4 regions of the Dietzia sp. B32 genome follow, and region 1 is predicted to be linked to each of the others. Evidence: predicted binding sites of a transcription regulator. Region 1 holds the regulator's gene; each other region holds the start of a gene.
What was found. The regulator LexA, encoded in region 1, represses DNA repair genes until DNA is damaged. The targets are predictions, from matches to a motif close to CGAACANNTGTTCG.
Positions count from the first base shown of each region.

Region 2: the regulator LexA is predicted to act here: its motif matches at 2,002-2,015, upstream of L8M95_RS16535 (HNH endonuclease signature motif containing protein).
Region 3: the regulator LexA is predicted to act here: its motif matches at 1,711-1,724, upstream of L8M95_RS08215 (HNH endonuclease signature motif containing protein).
Region 4: the regulator LexA is predicted to act here: its motif matches at 2,092-2,105, upstream of L8M95_RS14215 (HNH endonuclease signature motif containing protein).

Region 1 is NZ_CP093845.1:391,620-395,828, forward strand. Features, by position in the region: gene hrpA (ATP-dependent RNA helicase HrpA) at 1-1,046, shown strand, start outside; gene nrdR (transcriptional regulator NrdR) at 1,102-1,557, opposite strand; gene L8M95_RS01895 (DUF3806 domain-containing protein) at 1,669-1,860, opposite strand; gene lexA (transcriptional repressor LexA) at 2,356-3,024, shown strand; gene hflX (GTPase HflX) at 3,066-4,209, opposite strand, start outside.
Region 2 is NZ_CP093845.1:3,512,633-3,516,841, forward strand. Features, by position in the region: gene L8M95_RS16530 (alkaline phosphatase family protein) at 1-99, opposite strand, end outside; gene L8M95_RS16535 (HNH endonuclease signature motif containing protein) at 210-1,967, opposite strand; gene L8M95_RS16540 (hypothetical protein) at 2,174-2,692, shown strand; gene L8M95_RS16545 (MmcQ/YjbR family DNA-binding protein) at 2,762-3,115, opposite strand; gene L8M95_RS16550 (GNAT family N-acetyltransferase) at 3,145-4,209, opposite strand, start outside.
Region 3 is NZ_CP093845.1:1,723,882-1,728,090, forward strand. Features, by position in the region: gene L8M95_RS08205 (alpha/beta hydrolase family protein) at 1-1,097, shown strand, start outside; gene L8M95_RS08210 (SRPBCC domain-containing protein) at 1,130-1,624, shown strand; gene L8M95_RS08215 (HNH endonuclease signature motif containing protein) at 1,759-3,417, shown strand; gene L8M95_RS08220 (NYN domain-containing protein) at 3,433-4,209, opposite strand, start outside.
Region 4 is NZ_CP093845.1:3,000,608-3,004,816, reverse strand. Features, by position in the region: tRNA gene L8M95_RS14225 (tRNA-Asn) at 1-66, shown strand, start outside; partial or broken gene L8M95_RS17615 (deaminase) at 123-218, opposite strand; partial or broken gene L8M95_RS14220 (molybdenum cofactor biosynthesis protein MoaE) at 193-507, shown strand; gene L8M95_RS14215 (HNH endonuclease signature motif containing protein) at 513-2,069, opposite strand; partial or broken gene L8M95_RS14210 (dihydrofolate reductase family protein) at 2,177-2,522, opposite strand; gene L8M95_RS14205 (nuclear transport factor 2 family protein) at 2,572-2,994, opposite strand; gene L8M95_RS14200 (carboxylesterase/lipase family protein) at 3,054-4,209, shown strand, end outside.

The DNA.
Region 1 (4,209 bases):
CAGTCGATCCCCGTGACTTCGACCCGACCCAGCTACCGGGCCACCTCCGGATGCGCTTCGAGGTGGTCGACGGTGACGAGGTCGTGGCCTCCGGGACGGATCTAGCGCAGTTGAGGACCCGCTTGGTGGACAGGGTTCGTGCGACTCTCAACGCCCGCCTGGTCCCGGACAAGGGTCCGTACCGGGAGTGGACCGCCGGCACCATCGGCGATCTCCCGCCGGCGGTGACCGGCTCGGTGGACGGGGTCGAGGTCACGGTCTATCCAGCACTGCGTGTCGGCGCGGACGGCATCCACGTGGTGGCGTGTGCCACCGAGGACGAGCGCCGATCGACCCAGGCGGCCGCGGTGCTGACGCTGATCTCGTCTGGTCTCGTGTCGGCGTCGTCGATCCTGCGTGGGCGCCCGGTACAGCAGCGGCTCGCTCTCTCGCAGTACCCGCACGGCGGGATCGAGGGGCTCGTCTCGGATGCCTCACTCGCGGCGTGCGGCCGGATCATCGCCCGGAGAAAGGGCGCTCCGGTCCTCACCGTCGCTGATTTCGACGAGCTGCAGGCCACCGCGAGAGCGGAGGTGCCCGGCGCCGTGGCGTCCGCGATCTCGACGGCGGTGCCCGCTCTCGTGGCGGCCCAGTCGGTGTGGGGCTCGCTGGCCGCGGCACCGGCGGACATCGCCGATGCCGTCCGGCCGTCTCTCGACTTCCTCATCGGCCGGGGTTTCCTCGCCCGACACCCGGCCGACGCACTCCCGCATCTGGAACGACACGTGAGGGCTGTGGGGCTCCGCCTGGAGCTGGCGGAGAAGTCTCCGTCCCGCCACCGGGAACTCACGGTGAGGCTGTCCCGGTCCGAGGCGAGGGTCGACGAGGCGTGCGCCGCGTTGCGAAAGCGCCCGGGTGGGGCCCGGGCCGTTCGCGACCTGCGCTGGATGCTGGCCGAATACCGCGTGGGGCTGTTCGCGCAGACGCTCGGGACCGCCAGATCGGTGTCGGCGGAGCGCATCGAGAAGGCAGTGGCAGCGGCGCTGGCCCCCCGGTCGTCCCGCTGAGGCAGGCCGTCCCCTGGAGCCGGCCGTCGGCCGATCACCCGCCTATGGCGCGCGTCTAGCGACTCGTCCGGCGTTCCCGGAGGGCGATGATCTCGCGTTCGAAGTCATCGGCGGAACTGAACTGCTTGTACACCGAGGCGAAGCGGAGGTAGGCGACCTCGTCCAGGTCCTGTAGCGGGCCCAGGATGGCAAGACCGATCTGATGGGCGGGGACTTCGGACACGCCACCGGCGCGGACGGCGTCCTCGACCTGTTGGGCGAGGCGGCGCAGGGCGTCCTCGTCGACCGCTCGTCCCTGGCACGCACGCCGGACTCCGCGCACCACCTTGTCCCGGCTGAACGCCTCCGTGACCCCGTTGCGTTTGAGAACAGTCAGAAGCGGCGTCTCGAGAGTCGTGAACCGGTGGCCGCACCTCGGACATTCCCGGCGACGCCGGATCGCCTGCCCCTCGTCGACCGATCGTGAATCGATCACGCGGGAGTCCTCGTGGTGGCATGTCGGGCAGTACATTCCCGTGGGGCCCTTCGTCGACCGGACTTCACGCGTCCCGGCTCGTGCCTGACGGGATGCGGGGATGGCAGTACACCGTCCCCGACTCATTCTAGGAGGCCCGACGACCGGTCATGCGTAGGCGGGCCCGCCGAGATACGCCACGGCGAAGAGCAGGATCACTCCGAACGCGATCCCGCAGGCCAGGAGCGCCCACGTAGGAACGTCGTCGACGACGCCGCTGGCCACAGGAGCCTCGATATGGCAGGCGCGCACGCCCTCGGCCGACGCCGGGCGGACGAGCACGCGGCGACCCGGTGCCACAGACGTGACGCCGAGGGGGCGGCCGGGCACCCTCGGCCGGACGACGGTGTCGACACGTGCCGACGCCGCCGCGGGACGGCTGCCCTCCGGTCGAACCGCGGGGCGACGGTGGACGCGACCGGGCTGTGCGCTGCCCTTACCCGGGGAACTCTGTGGGGTGCCGGGACGATCGACGCCCGCGGACCGCCCGCGATGGTCGCCGGGGCAGACCTCGCTCCACCGCACGGTCGGACGTGCGTGTGACTGCAACTCCGTAACGGTCATGGTGACTCCCTACTCGATACGGTGTGCGAGTGGTGTTCGCACACCCGTATGTATGTGTCAGTACATCTGTTCGAATCCGAACTCTCCTAGAGTTGTATCACGCGACTCCGACACAGTCACCATTCCGGGCCCGATTATTTCGAACACCTGTGTGGCGCGACGTTCGCATGGGCGATAGGGTGTACACAGATACAGACGTCGAACATCCATTCGCCGAAGGGACCACACGAGATGCCGAAGCCCGACTTCGAGTCGCTGACGGACCGACAGAAGAGCGTTCTCCTCCACATCCACGACACCGTCAAGGAGCGCGGCTATCCGCCGAGCATCCGGGAGATCGGCGACGCGGTCGGGTTGCAGTCCACCTCGTCGGTGGCTCATCAGTTGCGGACTCTCGAGAAGAAGGGTTTCCTGACCCGGGACCCGCACAAGCCGCGCGCGGTGGACGTGCACGGGGTTCCCGGGCAGAAGTCGCGCGGGCGTCGTTCGCCGACGCCCGAGCCCCAGCGGCCCGGCGGCGCCTCCGAGCCCGTCTACGTCCCCGTGCTCGGCCGGATCGCCGCCGGCGGTCCGATCCTCGCCGAACAGGCCGTCGAGGAGATCTTCCCGCTGCCCGCGGACCTCGTGGGATCCGGCGACCTGTTCATGCTCAAGGTCGTCGGGGAATCGATGATCGACGCGGCGATCTGCGACGGCGACTTCGTGGTGGTCCGGCGGCAGAACGTCGCGGACAACGGTGAGATCGTCGCGGCGATGATCGACGGGGAGGCGACGGTCAAGACCTTCCGCAACGACGCGAGCGGAGTCTGGCTGCTACCTCACAATCCGTCGTTCAGTCCCATCCCGGGAGAGCACGCGACGATCCTCGGCAAGGTGGTGACGGTGTTCCGGAAGCTCTGAACTCCGGACTCGAACGGCGCGCCGCCCGTCCCCGGTGGGGGTCAGGCGGCGCCGTCGTGTGAGCCGTCGGCGGCGAACTCGTCGAGTTCACCCGCCACTGAGGCGGGCAGTCGGACGATGACCCGGGTTCCGTTTTCGGTGTGCTCCTCCTCGACCACCGCGCCCTCGGCGTGGACCCGTGACACCACGTCCCCACGGGAGTACGGGATCTCCAGGGTGACCTCGGTGTCCCCGGAAGCGACGATCTGGGTGATCCGCTCGAGCAGCTCGTCGACGCCCTGACCGGTGACGGCCGAGACGAACACGGCGTCGGGTAGCGCGTGGTGCAACTCGGTGAGTACGACGGGATCCGCGGCGTCCACCTTGTTGATCACCAGCAGCTCACGAGGTCGCTCGGCGTTCTGCTCCTCCACCACCTCGTTGATCACCTTGCGCACCGCCTCGATCTGGCGGAGCGGAAAGGCATCCGAGCCGTCCACCACATGGAGGAGAAGTTCGGAGTCGACGACCTCCTCCAGTGTGGAACGGAAGGCCTCGACCAACTGGGTCGGAAGATGACGAACGAACCCCACGGTGTCGGTGAAGACGACCGCGCGGCCGTCAGGCAGCTCGGCCTTCCGGGTGGTCGGGTCGAGCGTGGCGAACAAGGCGTTCTGGACCAGTACCCCGGCACCGGTTATCCGATTGAGAAGACTGGACTTTCCGGCGTTGGTGTATCCGGCGATCGCTATCGAGGGCACGGGCGTGGCACGGCGACGGTGCCGTTTGGTGTCGCGGGCCTGTTTCATCCCCTTGATGTCGCGCCGCAGACGTGCCATCCGTTCGCGGATCCGACGCCGGTCGGTCTCGATCTTGGTCTCACCCGGACCTCGGAGACCCACGCCGCCGTTGCTGCCGGCACGCCCGCCGGCCTGACGGGACAACGACTCGCCCCAGCCGCGGAGGCGGGGAAGCATGTACTCCATCTGGGCGAGAGTCACCTGGGCCTTGCCCTCGCGGCTGGTGGCGTGCTGCGCGAAGATGTCGAGGATCAGGGCGGTGCGGTCGATGACCTTGACGTTGACCGCCTTCTCCAGCGCGAGCAACTGTCCCGGGGTGAGTTCACCGTCGCAGATGACGGTGTCGGCGCCGGTCGCGGCGATCACGTCCTTGAGGACACTGACCTTGCCCGACCCGATGTACGTC
Region 2 (4,209 bases), 600 kb from region 1:
CTCCAGCGGGCTGCGGAAGCCGGTACCCAAGGCGGCGGCGATCGACGGCATGACATCGGCGAGCGAATTCTCGGACGGGCTGGTGGGGATCGCGATCATGTCCTCACGATCCCTCAAGTCCCGCGGGTCGGGGGAGATACGCGGCTGATGGGCGACTGCATCTCATGGCGGGGCCCGACTGCCCGACTGCCCGGCTTCCGGCTGCGTCGTCAGAAGGGTGGTGGGTCGATGATGTCGTCGAGGCGTTGGCGGTGGTGGTCGAGTAGGAGGGTGCGGATGCCGAGTTCGATGGCGCTGGCGTGTGGGGCGTTGCGGTTCCACCAGCGGCTGGACTCGGCCGGTGGGGTGGGGATGGTGTCGGTGGTGGCGCGGGCGCGTTCGGTGTTGTGGCGTTCGGCGTTGTGGCGGGCGGCGCGGCGGGACCAGTAGGTCGGTTCGGCGTCGGCCCGGTCGTCGCCGGTGGGGTCGGGGGTGCGGCGTTGCTGACGGGCCCAGGCCTGGGTCTCGGTGTGGGCGTGTTCTCGTCGGTAGTCGGCCAGTGGGCCGGAGGGTCGGGTGAGCATGGTCGAGCCCTCGGGGGTGGTCACGGTCAGGGTGCCGTCGGGGTGGAGGTGGTAGCGCCAGTCGGAGAAGGTCTTGAACCGGTGGTGGCGCCGGCACATCGCGGCGAGGTTGGCCTCGGTGGTGTGCCCGCCACGCTCGGGGTCGGTGTGATCGAACGGCACCACATGGTCCAGATCACAGGACTCGGCCGGGATCGCGCAGCCGGGGTGGCGGCAGGTGCCGTCGCGTAGTCGGATGCGGCGGGCCAGGTCGGCGCTGGGCCGGTAGGTCAGGGCGGCTCGGGCGTCGTCGGCGGCCCCGATCCGGGGATCGACGGCCTCAAACGTGGCCCCGTCGCTGGTGGCGAGCATGTCGAGCAGGGCCTGCAGGGCGGCCTGGCCGGTGCGGGTGAACTCCACCCGGGCTCCGCCGTCGTCGCGGGCGTGGTTGCCGGTGGCGATGACGGTGACCCGTGGCCGCAGCGGCGCCACCCCGGCACCCGCGGTGGCGGACTGGCCCGCGGCACCGGGCTGGCCGGGGCCGGTGTCGCCGCAGACCAGGGACATCAACGCGTCGGCGCGGCGTTCGGCGAGGGAGTAGTCGTCGACCTCACCGGCGGCCTCACCATCACCGTCGCCATCGCGGGCGTTGGCGGCGGCGTCGGCGGCAGCTGCGGCGTCGGCGGCCCGGTGGTCGGCGACGCGGTGGTCGAGGGCCTCGGCCAGGACGGCGGCTTCCTCGGTTGCCAGGATCGCCGAGATGGTGGACATGCCGTCGATGCCTTTGTTCACGCGTACCCCGCGGGTGCGGGCGGCTTCCTGGCGGCGCAGGCGGATGCCATTGGCGTCGTAGCCGGCGATGATGGCATCGACGTTGCTGCGGATGGCTTTCTCGCCCAGGCGGATCCCGCCCTCGATCGCGGCGAGGTACTCGTCGACGACCTGTTGCTGCACCAAATCGAGCACGTCGACGTGGACGGTGGCCATCTGGGAGGCGAGCACCTCGGCGGCGCGCTGGTCCAGACGCCCCTGCGCCATCGCTGTCAGGATCGCCGGGTACCGGGTGTGCAGGTCGAAGGCGAAGGAGATCATGGTGGTGGCCCGCCGGGACGAGATCGCCATCGCCGCGACCACGTACCCGGTCGCGACGTCGATGGGATCGACCACCGCATGCCCGGGTCGGCATTCACCGGCGCCCGCCCCGGACTCCTCCCGGCGCTGGCATTCGAGGAACAACTCGTAACACGCCACGAACCGGCGTGCCGCTGCACGATTCTCGCCCATCCAGCCCTCACGCACCGCCGCCCGCAGACCCGACAACGAACTCGAGGAACCAGACGAGGCGGGCGAGGCGGACGAGCCGGACGAGCCGGGCGAGGCGGGGGAGGCGTGGCCAGCGGCCGCGCGATCCGCGTCCTCCTGCATCCACCCACCCCCTCCGTCGTCGCTAACCCGGCATCGAACTTGTGTTCTAGTATACGAAAGTAGGTTCGCACCGGCAAGGGTCACTTCAGAGGATCTTGGTGCAGGGGCTCCGGAGCAACGGGAGCCCACCTCGGCCTGATCTGTGGTCCACTCTTTTTTATCGTTCGGGGTGAATGCCCCGTGGACCCACACCTCGGAGGCGTTCCATGTCCAAGACTCTTGCCTGTGCCGGAGCGGTCGCTGCCGCGCTAGTCGTCATGTCGACGGGAGCCGCAACTGCGCAGAGTTCAGGCGCAACCAGCTCGAACTCCTTCCCGGGATCGTCCGAGACCGAGGGCGACTACCTCGGTGAGGCAGGCGAGCTGCTGCCGGGTTCCGTGACGGGGTCGTTGCCCGGTTACGCCACCGGTCCGCTGGGGTCCACCGCCACGCTCGCGTGCAACATCGGGTCCGCGGTCGGTGCCGCCGCCAACCTGATGGGGGCGCCGTTGCAGGTTCCGGTCGGCGTGGTCTGCATGGTGCTCAACCCAGTGGCCGCGTCTGCGGATTCACTGCTCAAGGGTGACGTCGCGGGCTCCGTGGGTGCCGTGGTCTCAGGCGTGCCGCTGGTCGGCAACTCGCTCGAGGATCAACTGGACACAGGGTCGGCCACCGAGTCGGTGGAAGGTTCTGTGGGCGATCGGCTCGGCTCTCTCGCCGAGACCTCGCTGACGCCGGGGAACTGAGACGCGCCCCGCCCCGCGCCCGACCGAGGGGTGAGGGGCCGGGTGAATCCCGGGTAGGGGTGCCGGAAGCTACCGCTGCCCGCGGCCGAACGCGTGCGGCTCGACGGGCTGCTGCGTCCTGGGCAGGCCGGCGACCACGAGCCGATAGGACTCGGTGACCAGCTCGGACACCATGTCCGCGTCCAGGGATCCGCCCGGGTGCAGCGAGATCCAGTGCCGCTTGTTCATGTGGTATCCGGGCGTGATGTCGGCGTGCGCATCGCGGAGCGACATCGAATCAGACGGCAACGCCTTGAGGATCACCTGGCGTTCGCCGTCGACGGTCGTGTGGAACATGAACATCTTCCCGCGGACCTTGAACACGTCGACGCCCGGCCCGAACGGGAACTCCAGAGTCGATGCGGGCAGTTCGCGGGCCCGCATCGCGGCGCACTTCTAAAGTTCCCGTCCGTTCACGGCGTCGACGCTACCGCCACCGCCCCGGCGTCCGGCCGGGTGTCCCGCCCCGAGTGCTCCTGCGTGTCGTTCGCGCATGACGACCCGGCGACGAGAGGGTTGGCCAGCGTCCCGGCGAACTGCAGCGACCCGGCCTGATCGGTCAGGTCCACCATCTGCCGGGTGTTCCGCAGCTGCAGTCGGTTGAGGCACGAATGTCTGAATCGCGGAGCGAACAGCGCCTCCCAGGTGGGACGGTGCACCTCGTTGTCGTCGTCGTCCTCGTTGTCGCCGCGCCCGCCGCCGTCACGACCGCCGCCGCGACCTCCCGCGCCGGGCCCCAGGGTCTCCAGGCACTGCCGCGTCTCGTCCCAGAACTGATCGGCGTCCAGCGCCCCGGCGACGTCGAGGACCGCGGCGAGGTGGCGCAGCACCCCGTCCATGACGTCGGTGTGGACACTCAGCGCGCCGGTCTCGGCGTCCACCACGTGGCGGATCCGCTCGAGCCCCGCGGGCAGGGGGCGGTCGCGAACGACGGCAACCTCCTCGCCGATGTCCTTGAACAGCACCCGGCGCACCGTGTGGTCGGGACCCATCACCACGATGACGTTCTCGCCGTGCGGCATGAACACCAGTCCGTGCACGAGCAGGCACCGCGCGACGGGCACCACGTAGGCGTCGAGCAGCGCCCGGAGCCAGGTGCGGGCGTCCAGGCCGGACCGCTCGAGGTGTTCGACGGCGAGGGCCCGCCCGTGGAGGTCCACGTGCAGCATCGAGGCGAGCGTGACGGCCCGCTCTCCGGGAGTCAGTCGGGGCACGGGGCTCTCGCGCCAGAGTGCCGCGATCATCTTGGTGTGCGGGCCCTCGTCGGAGATCCCGGCCGCGGCCGCCCGGTGATAGGCGTCGCCGGTGTACCCCACGGCGGCGACCTCGCGCAGGATCTGGAAATCCAGCGCGCGCAACACCGGATCGGAGGCGACGACCCCGGCCACCCAGTCGTTGACCGCCGGGGTGTCGCGCATGTACTTGGGCGACAGGCCGCGGGTGAACCCCATGTTCTGCACGGCGAGAGCGGTCTTGAC
Region 3 (4,209 bases), 1.3 Mb from region 1:
CACCGGGTATCGGGTCGCTGACGACGGTCGACGGGAGCGTCGACCCGTCGAGCGCGGCCGCGGGCGCGGCGACGATCGGTTCCACCGGATCCACCGGCACGGAGTCGCTGACCGGCTCGGGCACCCTCCCGCCACTGGGGACCGGCTCGCAGAACACCACCGCCACCCCGCCGATCGGCATGGAGTCAGAGCCCGTCACCGTCAGCGAGGTGCGGCGCGTGGAGATCGGCGACCCCCTGGTGGCCGGCGGCGATCCCCGCTTCGAACGCTGGTGGGTGGCGTCGAAGTCGATGAACCGCGTCCTGCCCGTGGAGATCTGGCGCCCGGCCACCGACGCACCGGCACCGATGCTGTACCTCCTCGACGGCGTGGACTCCCCCTCCCCGAGCGGGTGGCTCCTGCCCGGCGGGGTCGAGCGCACCTTCGCCGGTGAGCACGTCACGCTCGTCATGCCGGCCCGGGCCGACGGTTCACTGCACGCCGACTGGCAGCGCGATGACCCGGTCCTGAGCCGCAACAAGTGGCAGACCTTCCTCACCGACGAGCTCCGACCGCTGCTGGAGGCCGGCGACATCCCGTTCAACGGCAAGCGCGGGATGGCGGGCCTGTCGATGGGCGCGGCGAGCGCCGTCACCATCGCCGAGCTGCGCCCGGACCTGTATGACGCCGTGGGCGCGATCGCCGGCTGCTACACGGCGCGGGACGATCTCGGGTTCATCCTCGCCAAGATCGTCACCGAGACCCGCGGCGGCGACATCGCCAACATGTGGGGCCCGCGCACGGACCCCGCCTACCGGGCCAACGACGGGCTCCTCCACGCCGAGAAGCTCAGGGGCAAGGCGCTCTACTTCGCCACCGCCACCGGCCGACCCGACGCGGGCGAATGGGACCGCAACGGCCGCGACCTGCTGCGGTTCACCCAGGGTGCGGGGCTCGAGGTCGCCACCCATGCCTGCACCGTGGAGATGGACCGGCGGCTCGACGAACTGGGCATCGACGCCCGGGTCGACTACCTGCCCACCGGCCTGCACAACTGGGACAATTTCGGCCGATTCGTCGCCCCGATGCGCGATACGCTGATGCCAGCGCTGCGCTGATCTCCGCGGCGCCCCTCACGTGAGGAGTCGCCATGACCACCACACCCCGGGCCTCCGGATATCTCGCCCCGTCGGGTGCCGTGGTCTTCCCCCGCCGACTGCCACTGTCCCGGGAACAGGCGTGGGCGGCCGTCACCGATCCGGCCCGCACCGCGCGCTGGATCGGGTCGTGGTCGGGCGACCCGGCGTCGGGCACCGTCGAGATGACGATGTCCGCCGAGGAGGGTTCGCCCGCCGAGTCCGTCGCGGTACTGCGGTGTGAGGCGCCGGACCTCATCGTCGTCAGGATCGGTCCCGACGGCTGGGTGATCACCGTGAGGATCGAGGGTGACGACGACGAGGTCACCATCTCCCTGGAACAGGACATCGCGGACGCCGACGCCGCGTCCGACATCGGTCCCGGCTGGGACTTCTATCTGGACCGGTTGGTCGAGGCCGAGGCGGGCCGGGATCCGGAGGCACTCCGCTTCTCCCCCGACTACCACCCCGCGTTGGCCCAGCACTACCGGGCGTTGCTGGGCGGCTGAGCCGGGGCACTGCCCGACTGTCCCCGCACACGTACTTTCGCAGGTCAGACAGCTGTGTCGTACCCAGTTGCTAGCGTTTCCCCAATCGAACACACGAGCGATACCAGGCGGCCCGGCTCGCCGAGGGGGTTCACATGCGGGAGGCAACTACCGACGACGGCGGTGCCGATGATCCCGGCGTCGATGATCCCAGCTCCGACGATCCCAGCGCCGTGGCAGCCAGCCCCTCCGTCACCGACGCCAGCTCCGCCGCCGTGGCCGCGCTGCACGCCGAGAACCGCGCCGCCGCCGCCAGACTGCGGGCCTGCCACGACCTGTGGGCGATCTGCCGCGAAGAACAGGAACTGCGCGACATCGCCGCCGGCTACGGACCGGGCCTGGACCAACGCCCCGAACACGCCGTCATCGACCCACTGACCATCGCCACCAGCCAGATCGTCGCCGCCTACGGCGTCCACCACAACCGCGCCCGCAACCTGCTCACCCTGGCCATCACCCTGGTCACCAAGTTCCCCGACCTCGTCGAGGCCATGGACACCGGCCGGCTCGACGAGGCCACCGCCACCCTGCTCGCCCGCCAGATGCGCACCGTGGACTCCCTCCACCGCGACGACGTCCAACGAGAGGTCATCGCATGGCTCCTGGACGCCCTCGCAGCCGGCAGACGCCCCGGACGCGACGCGATCCTGTCCCACACCGACCGCATCATCGCCGCCCACGACCCCGCGGGCGTACGCCTGCGCCGCGCCGCCGCCGTGCGCGCCCGCCGCATCCGCATCCGCCGCGGCCCGGACGGCATGGCCGACCTGCACGCCCACCTGACCGCCACCGAAGCCTTCGCCATCCACACCCTCCTGCAGACGATGGCCACCGACCAACACCACCGCGACCGCCGGACCCGCGTCGAGACCACCCGCCGCCACGGCGCAGACTCCCTCGACCCCGAATTCATCCGCAGCATGGACGAACTGCGTGCCGACGCCCTCGTCGCCACCCTCCTCGGCACCACCACAAACCAAGACACAGCCACGGGCCCAGACGCCGCCGCGGGCACGGGCGGCGGTCACCGGCCGCCCGCCACCCAGATCCGCCCCACCATCACCGTGCTCGCACCCCCGGGCCCCGACGGCGACCCCGAGGTCTACCTCCCCCGCGGCGGCCCCGCCACCATCGACGCCCTCATCGAACTGCTGTCCCGCAGCACCGGCGCCACCATCACCGTGCCCGACACCGAACCCGGCACCGCCGACACCCCCCACGGCGCCCGCCGCTACCGCATCAGCGCCGACCTGGCCCGCCGCATCCGCCTACGCGACGGCACCTGCCGCCACCCCGGCTGCTCCGTCCCCGCCGACGACTGCGACATCGACCACGTCCGCCCCTTCAACCACACCGACCCCACGGCAGGCGGCCCGACCACCGAGAACAACCTCGCCTGCCTGTGCCGACACCACCACCGCTTCAAAACCTTCCACGGCTGGCACTACCACCTCGCCCACGACGGCACCCTGACCGTGACCACCGACACCGGCCACACCATCACCACCCACCCCGACGGACCCCTCGCCCGCTGGCGCCACCGCACCACCAACCCCGACCACGCGGCCGGCACCGACAGCGACAGCTACGTTCCACCCCCACGCCGACCCTGGCTCGACCCCCGACCCCAAAGCACCCACTGGCACCGCCGCGCCCAACGCCTGGCCGCCGAACGCAAAGCCAACACCATGGCCCCACAAGCACAAACCCACCCCGACGGACCCGACCACGACACCGACCCCCCACCCTTCTGACCGGACGGAGCGGTGTCAGCGGTGCTTGAGCAGGACCGCTCGAATTCCCTCGTGGAATCCGTCGCGCAGGCGCACCCGCTGAGCTTCCGTCAGGGTGAACTCGTTGAGCATCTGGCAGGCGAACTGCAGCAGCGGGCGGTCGATCGCCGGAGGGAGGACTCCGCCCGAGAGGAGATGCGCCTGGTCGCGCTGCTCCTCACTCGCGGCCCGCTCGTACCACCACGTGGCGTACTGCTGCCCCACATCGAAGGGGGTCTGCTCGCCGGAGGAGGTCCAGACCTCGTCGGGCAGCGGGACGAACTTGGACCGCAGCGGCCGACGATGGGGAGCCATCATCGAGGGATTCGGCCGGGACGACCCATGGGACGACGCGTCCGAATCCGGAGTGGCCCCGACCGCGGCGACGGCCTCCGCGGCCGGCTCGACCTGCTCGGTCTTCGAGGGGCGCCCGGTGTGCGCGCTCAACTGGGCGGGTGAGGGGCCCGCGTCCGGTGCGGCCGCAGGCTCTGGCGTCGGCGTCGGCGCTTGCGTCGGTCGCGCGGTCTCCGCGGGCGCGGGCGCGGGCTGCTCCGACTCGGCGCGCGCAACGCACTCCTGCTCGTCCGCGGCCAGTTCCTCCGCGTCGGCGGCGCGTTCCTCCTCGGCGGCGGTGAGGCGTGTCTCGTCGGCGACAGAGGTGGCCGAGGCGCGATCCGAGCGCAGGACGACGTCGGCCATACCCACCGACTCCTCGGTCTCGTGTCCGTCCTCCCCGGGATGCACCGGGGTCGCCGCCGGGGTCCGCACCTTCGG
Region 4 (4,209 bases), 1.1 Mb from region 1:
TAGCTCAATTGGCAGAGCATTCGACTGTTAATCGAAGGGTTATTGGTTCGAGTCCAATTGGGGGAGCTCAGCAACCAGGTCAGTGGCTTCCGAGCCCTGGCCTGGTCTGCATTTCAGGGTGGTCAGCCGGGTGGGGCGTGCAGGGTGGGCCGGTAGATCAGCTCCTGGATCCGGCCGTCGAGGGTGCGGCTCTCGAGCAGTTCGAGGTCATACTCCGCTCACCCCACGGCCCGGGACACTCTCGCCCGGCTCTGCGACGAGGTCGCGGCCGAGCACACCTCGGCGGCCGATTCCGGGCGCACGGTCCGCGTGTCCGCCGTCCACCGCGTGGGCGTGCTGCCGGTGGGCGAGGTCGCGGTGGTGGTGGTCGCTGTGGCTCCGCATCGGGCCGAGGCGTTCGCGGCGTGTTCGGAGCTCATCGAGCGGCTCAAGCACGGGGTGCCCATCTGGAAGCGGCAGCGCTTCACCGACGGCGTCTCCGAATGGGTGGGCGTCGGCGACTGCTGAGTTGGTCAGGCCGGCCGTCTGCGGGGTCCGTACCTGTCCTGACCCGGCGGATTGATGAGTGTGCCGTCGTCGGCGACGATGCGGTCGGCGAAGGCGTTCCACTCGCGTTCCCAGATGGCGTCACGGGCACGGGCCAAGGGGCCCTTGGGTCTGGTGCGGTGTTCGTGTCCGGTGTCGGTGATGATGACGAGTTCACCCAACGGCCCGGACCGGTAGGCATTGGTCCCGAACGTCTTCTCCCGGTGGTGTTTGCGGCACAGGCAGACGAGGTTCCACTCGGTGGTCGGCCCGCCGAGCTCGGGGTCCTTCGTGTTGAACGCGATCACATGGTCCACGTCGCAGGCCTCGGCGGGAACCGAGCATCCCGGGTGGCGGCAGGTCCCGTCGCGCATGCGGATTCGCTCGGCCATCGCCGGGGTGATCACGTAGCGCAGGGCGTGCTCGGGGGAGTCGAGCACGCCGGGGGCGGGGTCGATGAGCTCGAACCGCACGCTCGCGTCGTCGCCCTCGAGCAGTTCCGTGCAGAGCCATTCGACGCTGCTGTACGTGCCGTGGACGAACTCGACGCGGTTGGGCAGGCCCCGGGCCGCGGAGGCGATCACGCTGATGCGGATCGGCTGACCGGCCCGCGCGGCGTTGCCCAGCGTGGGCCGGGGGAGGTCCGCCCCGAGCCTGACGTCGCCGAGTTCGATGCCGTCGTACTCGGACGCAGGGGCCGGGTCGGAGCCGGAGCCGGGGCCGGAGCCGGAGCCGGGGCCGGGGCTGGTCGCGGACGGGCCACCAGCAGGCGGATAGACGGCGAGCGCGGCGAGGGCGTCGGCGCGGAGCTGGTCCAGGGAACCGTCCAGTCCGTCCGCCGAGGCGGCCGACGCATCGGTCTCGATGCGACGACGGAGGAGTTCGGCATCGGCGGCGGTGAGCTTGGCCCACATCGTGGCCATGCCGTTCCGGTCGCCGCGGAATCGGACCGAGCGGGTGGCGGCCGCCGCTGCGGCGGCGTCCTGCGCGGCAGCCGGGTCGTGTCGCTCCACGGCGTCATCGATCGCCGAGTCCACCGCGTTGCGGGTCGGCCGGTCGCCACCGTCGAGATCGTCCGTGAAGCGCGCGACCACCTCGTCCTCCACGGCCGACACGATCGCGTCGGGCACCTCCGCCAGGCGACACGCGATATCGACCGCCACCTGCTCGGGCAGCAGCCCGCGGTCGACCGTGGATCGCAGACGGGGCAGCCGGCGGTGGATCTGCGTCCCGGCCGTCACCAACCGCGCGGCGTGCCAGCACGTGAGCTGACACGCCGCCACGAGGTGATCGCGGGCCCGGGCCTCCGGATCCAGCCGGGCGTACGCGGGCCGACGCGACCCGGCGCCGGCGCCTCCCTCGTCCGCCTGGGCCTGGGCGGACCGGGCGAACTGGTCGACCAGGACGTGTGCCGCCTCGAGCCGCGTGGCCCCGGCACGGTTCTGCGCCAGCGTCGCGGCACGGGCCGCCTCGCTGACAGCCTCCATGTCGACCATGCCGAGGGGCTCGGGTACGGCGAACAGCGAACTCGTCGTCGTCACCATTCCACCCCCGCCCTGTCGGTGTCGAACTTACATTCGACGATACCCACGCAGGCGGACTAGCACAAGGGTTCGATCACGTTCGAATGCTCATCCCAACCGGGTACCCACCCACTGCGCCAGGGAAACACCGTCACCTGCACCCGATCGACCAGACCGGCGGCCATCAGCGCCCGGTTCATCGACAAGCTGCCGTGCGAGCGCAACGACACGTCGGATTGCTGCTTCAAGCGAGCGACCACCTCGACGGCGTCTCCGCTGACGATGGCCGCGTCCGGCCAGTCGAGGGGACCATCCAGGGTCGTTGACACCACCGTCGTCGGCAGCGTGGTCATCTGGGTGACCCAGGGGTCGAACACGCCGGAATCGTCAGTAGCCGCCCCAATCACCGTTGTCGTTGTACGACCCGAAGCCGTCGAGGCTGGCGAAGACGTCAAACGTGGAGGTGGCGGTCATGGTGTTGCGTCCTAGATCGTGGACGCCTCCCATGGGAGGTGCCCGGAGGTCAGCCCGGTTGGAGTGTCCGGAAATCGCCTCGGTCGAAGCTGATGTGGAACCTCCTCGAGTCGATCCGCCAGCCGTCCGGCGTCCGGGTCCACAGGTCCGAGTACTCGCCGAAGCACTCGTAGGACAGATCGGACCGGTCCCCGGCGCCGAGGTGGAGGACCCGCGCATACGTGAGGCTCCGCGCCCGGTCCTCGTCTCCATGGAAGGCGAGCTGCACCCGATGGTTGCCCAACAGGTGCTGGGATGGTCCGCAGCCCCCGAGGTGCTCCCTGACCCTCTCGACGATCGCCTGCCGACCGGTCGCGCCGTACCCGGTCGCGGACTCGGTGAACAGCTCGCCCAGCCCGGCCCAGTCACGTGAGTCCAACGCTGCGGCCACGTCGGCCAGACGCTCGATGATCAGGTCCCTGTCACTCGTCATCTCCCCTTGGTAGCAGTGATCGCCGGGGGATCTCAGCTGTCGTCGCTAATCTGGCCGCCATGACCGACGTCGAGATCGCGCTGTCCACCGGCCGCGTCAAGGGCACCGATCTGGGGGATGTGGTCCGCTACTACGGCATTCCGTACGCCGAGGACCCCGTCGGCGACCTGCGGTTCGCCGCCCCGGTCCGCCGCGAACCGTGGCCGGGCGTCCGCGACGCCACCCGGCCGGCGGCCACCGCGCAGCGGCTGCGCTTCGACCCCGATCCGGCGATCCCCGAGCCGATCGTCGCCGGCACGGACATCCTGCACGTCGACGTGTGGGCTCCCGCCCAGGGCACGGGCCACCCGGTGCTGGTGTGGATCCACGGCGGCGGCTGGGAGTCCGGATCGTCGCACCAGCCCTGGTTCGACGGGACCGCCTTCGCGCGCGCCGGGATCGTCGTGGTCTCGGTGGGCTACCGCCTGGGCGTCGAGGGGTTCACCGCGTTCCCCGACGCCCCGGACAACCGCGGGGTGCGGGATTGGATCATGGCCCTGGAGTGGGTCCGCGACGAGATCGCGGCGTTCGGCGGCGACCCCGGGCAGGTCACGGTGTCGGGTCAGTCGGCGGGCGGCGGGGCGGTGCTCTGCCTGCTCGCCTCGCCGTTGGCGGCCGGCCTGTTCCACCGGGGGATCGCCTCGTCGCCCGCGGTACTGCGATCGCCCGCCGCTCAGGCACCCAAGGGGACGACCGCCGCGGAGTTGGCCGCCGGCGGCCGGGGTGCCGTCGACGAGTTCCACCGGCGCCTGCGCAAGGACAATCCCTTCCTCATGCCGTTCCGGCCGACGGTCGGCGACGACACCGTCCCGGTCCCGCCCCTGGAGGGCATCGGGAGCGGTCCCGGGCTCGACCTGCCACTGCTCATCGGCTCCACGGCCACGGAGTTCGAGGGGGTCGTCCGGGCCCTCCCCGGGCCGGCGCTGGTGCCGGGTGCCGCGATGATCCTGCGGTCCCAGGAGCTGCCCACCACCGGACTGCGCGCGCTGGCCAGGCAGTCGGCGGGCAAGTCGCTGCGCCGGGCGGTGGGGGCGGTGGTCGACGCCGCGACCATCCACTCGACCGTCGTGCGGGCGGCGGAGACCCGGGTGGCCGCCGGCGCGCCCACCTGGGTGTACGACTTCCGCTGGGCCGAGGGCCGCGGCGCCGTCCACTGCGCGGACCTGCCGTTCTTCT